2 regions of the Frateuria sp. YIM B11624 genome follow, and region 2 is predicted to be linked to the other one. Evidence: predicted binding sites of a transcription regulator. Region 2 holds the regulator's gene; the other holds the start of a gene.
What was found. The regulator FliA, encoded in region 2, starts transcription of late flagellar genes. The targets are predictions, from matches to a motif close to TAAAGTTTNNCNNNCNNNGGCCGATAA.
Positions count from the first base shown of each region.

Region 1: the regulator FliA is predicted to act here: its motif matches at 738-764, upstream of motA (flagellar motor stator protein MotA).

Region 1 is NZ_JBCNYA010000049.1:9,638-11,835, reverse strand. It holds gene secF (protein translocase subunit SecF) at 1-634, shown strand, start outside; gene motA (flagellar motor stator protein MotA) at 805-1,674, shown strand; gene motB (flagellar motor protein MotB) at 1,671-2,198, shown strand, end outside.
Region 2 is NZ_JBCNYA010000014.1:77,224-79,421, forward strand. It holds gene AAIL17_RS09205 (protein phosphatase CheZ) at 1-410, opposite strand, end outside; gene AAIL17_RS09210 (chemotaxis response regulator CheY) at 407-814, opposite strand; gene AAIL17_RS09215 (RNA polymerase sigma factor FliA) at 917-1,687, opposite strand; gene AAIL17_RS09220 (P-loop NTPase) at 1,689-2,198, opposite strand, start outside.

The DNA of each region.
Region 1 (2,198 bases), on a different contig from region 2:
GGTCGCCGCCAGCGTGATGGCCGCGCTCAAGAAGGAGCGCCCGGACGCGGTGGAGAGCAGCCACAGCTTCGTCAGCCCCCAGGTGGGCGACGAGCTCAAGAGCGACGGCTCGATCGCGGCGATCTTCGTGATCATCGGCATCGGCGTGTACCTGTGGATCCGCTTCGAGCGCCGCTTCGCGATCGCCGCGCTGCTCACCGAGGTGCACGACACCCTGGTGACGCTGGGCGTGATCTCGCTGGTGCAGCGCGAGTTCGACCTGACCGTGCTGGCTTCGGTGCTGGCGGTGATCGGCTACTCGATCAACGACAAGGTGGTGGTGTTCGACCGTATCCGCGAGCTGTTCCGGTTGGCGCGCAAGGCCGATCCGGAGGAGATCCTCAACCGCTCGATCAACACTACGCTGTCGCGAACCATCATCACCTCGCTGTTCACCGGCATCACCATGGCCGCGCTGTTCTTCATCGGTGGCCCGCAGGTGCACGGTTTCGCGATCACCATGCTGATCGGCATCGTGGTCGGTACGCTGTCCTCGATCTTCGTGGCCAGCCCGATCCTGCTGTGGCTGGGCGTGTCCAAGAAGGACCTGATGCCGCAGACCAAGGACAACCCGGAACTGGCACGGCGGCCCTGAGCGCCGCCCAGGCTTTCCGCCAGGAGCCCGGCCCAGCGCCGGGCTTCTTTTTTGGGGCCGCGCAACGGTGAACGGGAACTCGTTTCCGGCCGAACCGGACCGTTCAATTTTTCCTCCGCCCGACCGATAACCCGGAGTGCTTGCTAGGCGTCGCGCGCCCGGAGTTTGAAATGCTGGTTCTGGTTGGAACGTTGGTCGTGCTCGGCTGCGTGCTCGGCGGCTATGTGATGTCGCATGGGCAGCTGATGGCGCTGTGGCAGCCCTACGAACTGCTGATCATCTTCGGTGGTGCGATCGGCGCGTTCCTGGCCGCCAATCCCGGCAAGATCGTCAAGGGGGCGCTGCGCGACGTGGCCGGCCTGATGAAGGGTCCGAAGTACCGCAAGCAGGACTACGTGGACCTGCTCGCGCTGCTGTACGACATCTTCGGCGTGATGCGCAAGGAAGGCGTGCTCGGCATGGAGCCGCACATCGAGGACCCGCAATCGAGCTCGGTGTTCTCCGCCTACCCGCGGCTGCTGGGCGAACACCACCTGGTCGAGTTCATCACCGACTGCCTGCGCCTGATCGTCGGCGGCAGCATGGAGGCGCACGAACTGGAGGCGCTGCTCGATGCCGAAGTGGAAAACCATCACGCCGAGGCCGAGGCGCCCGCACAGGCGGTGGCGAAGATGGCCGACGGCCTGCCCGGCTTCGGCATCGTCGCGGCGGTGCTCGGCATCGTCACCACCATGTCCAACCTGGGCGGCGACACCTCGCGCATCGGCGCGCACATCGCCGGCGCGCTGGTCGGCACCTTCCTGGGCATCCTGCTCTGCTACGGCTTCGTCGGACCGCTCGCCGCGGCGATGGAAAGCCGCGTGCGCGAGGACGGCAAGGCCTTCGAGTGCGTCAAGGTGGCGCTGCTGGGCAACCTGCGCGGCTACAACCCGAAGGTGTCCGTGGAGTTCGCGCGCAAGGTGCTGTCGGCACAGTCGCGCCCGAACTTCCAGGACCTGGAGGATCACCTCAAGGGCGCCCGCGCCGGGGCCGGCGCATGAGCGAGGACGGCGGCCCGCCGATCATCATCAAGCGGGTCAGGAAGAAGACGCACGGCTACCACGGCGGCGCCTGGAAGGTGGCCTATGCCGACTTCGTCACCGCGATGATGGCGTTCTTCCTGGTCATGTGGATCCTCGGAGCCGGCACGCGCGAGCAGAAGGCGGCGATCTCCGAGTATTTCCGCAACCCGAGCATGACCCCCGGCAACGCCACGGTCGCCCCGCCGGGCCAGATGGGTCCGGGTGGCGCCAGCGACGCAGCGGTGCAGCTCGGCGGCGCGATGGATCTTTCCCACGGCCCCGGCAAGGACCGCCACAATGGCCCGCCGGGCGCTGCCTCGAAAGAGGAAATCGACAAGCAGGCACGCGCGCAGGAGAAGGCGCGCCTGCAGGAGCTGATGCAGCAATTGCACGCGGCGATCCAGAACAGCCAGGCGCTGGCGCCGTTCAAGGACCAGTTGCTGCTGGACATCACCTCCGAAGGCCTGCGCATCCAGATCGTCGACAAGCTCAACCGGCCGATG
Region 2 (2,198 bases):
AAGGCGACGGCCTGGTTGGCCAACACGGCCGACGGATCGCCGGGCTTGGCCCAAGCCACGACCTGCTCGGCGTTCTGCGCCAGCGCGTCGGCCTCGGGGCTCATGCGCTCGGCGAAATCGATGCTGCGGTGGGCGGCCTGCGCGCTCATCTCGAGCACGTCGTTCAAGTGCTTGCGCACGTCGGCCACGCGGCCGGGCACGCCTTCCTGCGCCAGGTCGTGGCCGAGCCGGCTGACCGCACCGTGCAGGTCGCGCGCGAGCAGGCCCAGCGCGCGGAACAGGTGCTGCTCGCGCTGGCGCACCAGCGCGTCCAGCGCCTGCTCGAAGGCGGCGCCGTCGGTGCTGCTGAGCAGGTCCTTCAGTTCCGGCGGCATCGAGCCGCTGTCGAGGGTGGAGAGCACGGCACTCATGCGCTGGCTCCCGCGGCGGCGATCCGTTCGAAGATCTTGGTGAGCTTTTCCTTCAGCGTGACCGCGTTGAACGGCTTGACGATGTAGCCGTTCACGCCGGCCTGCGCCGCGGCGATGATCTGGTCGCGGTTGTTCTCGGCGGTGACCATCAGCACCGGCATTCCCTTGAGCGAGGGCTCGGCGCGGATCGCGCGCAAGAGGTCGATGCCGGTCATGTTGGGCATGTTCCAGTCGGTGACCACCAGGTCGAACGGCTGGCTCTTCAGCATGGTCAGCGCGTTGTTGCCGTCGTCGGCCTCCTGGATCAGCGGATTGCTGAAACCCAGCTCCACCAGCAGGTTCCTGACGATGCGCCGCATGGTGGAGAAGTCGTCCACCACGAGGATCTTCATGTTCTTGTCCAACGCTTTTCTCCGCTTGTCTGCGAAACGCCGCCGCAGCGATCCGCTTCGTTCCCTTCTGGCGCCCTTCCCGCGAAAGCGGGAACGGCGTCCGGTCATTCGTGGCTACTGCCGCCGTGGCGCCTTCTTCTTTTTCGGTTCCGCCTCGCCGTCGCGCCAGTCGCCCAGGCGCGCGCGCAGGCGCACGATCGCCTGGCCGTGGATCTGGCACACCCGCGACTCGGTCACGCCGAGCACGGCGCCGATTTCCTTCAAATTCAATTCCTGCTCGTAGTACAGCGACATCACCAGTTGCTCGCGCTCGGGCAGGCTGGAGATGCCGTCGATCAATGCCTGGCGCAGGCCGTCCTGCTCGATGCTCTCCGACGGCCCCAGGCTGCCCTGGTCGGCCACGTCGAAGGCGGGCGAGCCGTCGCCGTCGTCCGGCGCAGTCAGGCTCAGCAGGCGCGCACTGGCGGCGTCGGCGAGCACCTGGTGGTACTCCTCCGGGCTGACCCCCAGCCGCTTGATCACCTCGGCGTCCTCGGCGTCGGCGCCCGTCTCGATCTCGATCTGGCGCACCACCTCGGCCACTTCGCGCACCTTCCGGTGCACCGAGCGCGGGGTCCAGTCGGTCTTGCGCAGCTCGTCCAGCATGGCGCCGCGGATGCGGATGCCGGCATAGGTCTCGAAGCTGGCGGCGCGATCGGTGGCGTAGTGCCGCGCGGCCTCCAGCAGGCCGATCATGCCGGACTGGATCAGGTCGCCCACGTCCACGCTCGGCGGCAGGCGGCCCATCAGGTGATAGGCAATACGACGCACCAGTGGCGCGTGCTGGCGCACCAACTCATCTGCACTCTGTTTCTGCAGTTGGAGATATTCCGATGCCACGCTCATGTCACCACCCCGACGCCGTCACGGCCTGGCCGCCGAAAAACGCGATGCGATCCAGGCCCGCGCGCGCGGGTTCTTCCCAGTTATCGACCGCACCGGCCAATTGCTTGAATGCCTGCGACGAACGCGCCGCCGGCCATAGGTCCACCACCGCGTTCTGGCGGCGGATCGCCTGCCGCAGGCGCTCGTCCTGCGGCACGAATCCGGAGAAATCCAGCACCACGTCCAGGAAGCGGTCGCAGACCTTGGCCAGCTTCTGGTGCAGCGCGCGGGCCTCGCCGGCGTTGCGCACCAGGTTGGCCACGAAACGGAAGCGGCGCACGCCGAAGTCGCGCGAGAGCACCTTGACCAGCGCGTACGCATCGGTAAGCGAGGCTGGCTCGTCGCAGACCACCACCACCACGTCGTCGGCAGCCGCCGCGAACATGGCGACGTTGTCGGACAGGCCGGCGGCGGTGTCGACCAGCAGGTAGTCCGGCGGTTTGGGCAGTTCGTCGAAGGCGCGGATCACCGC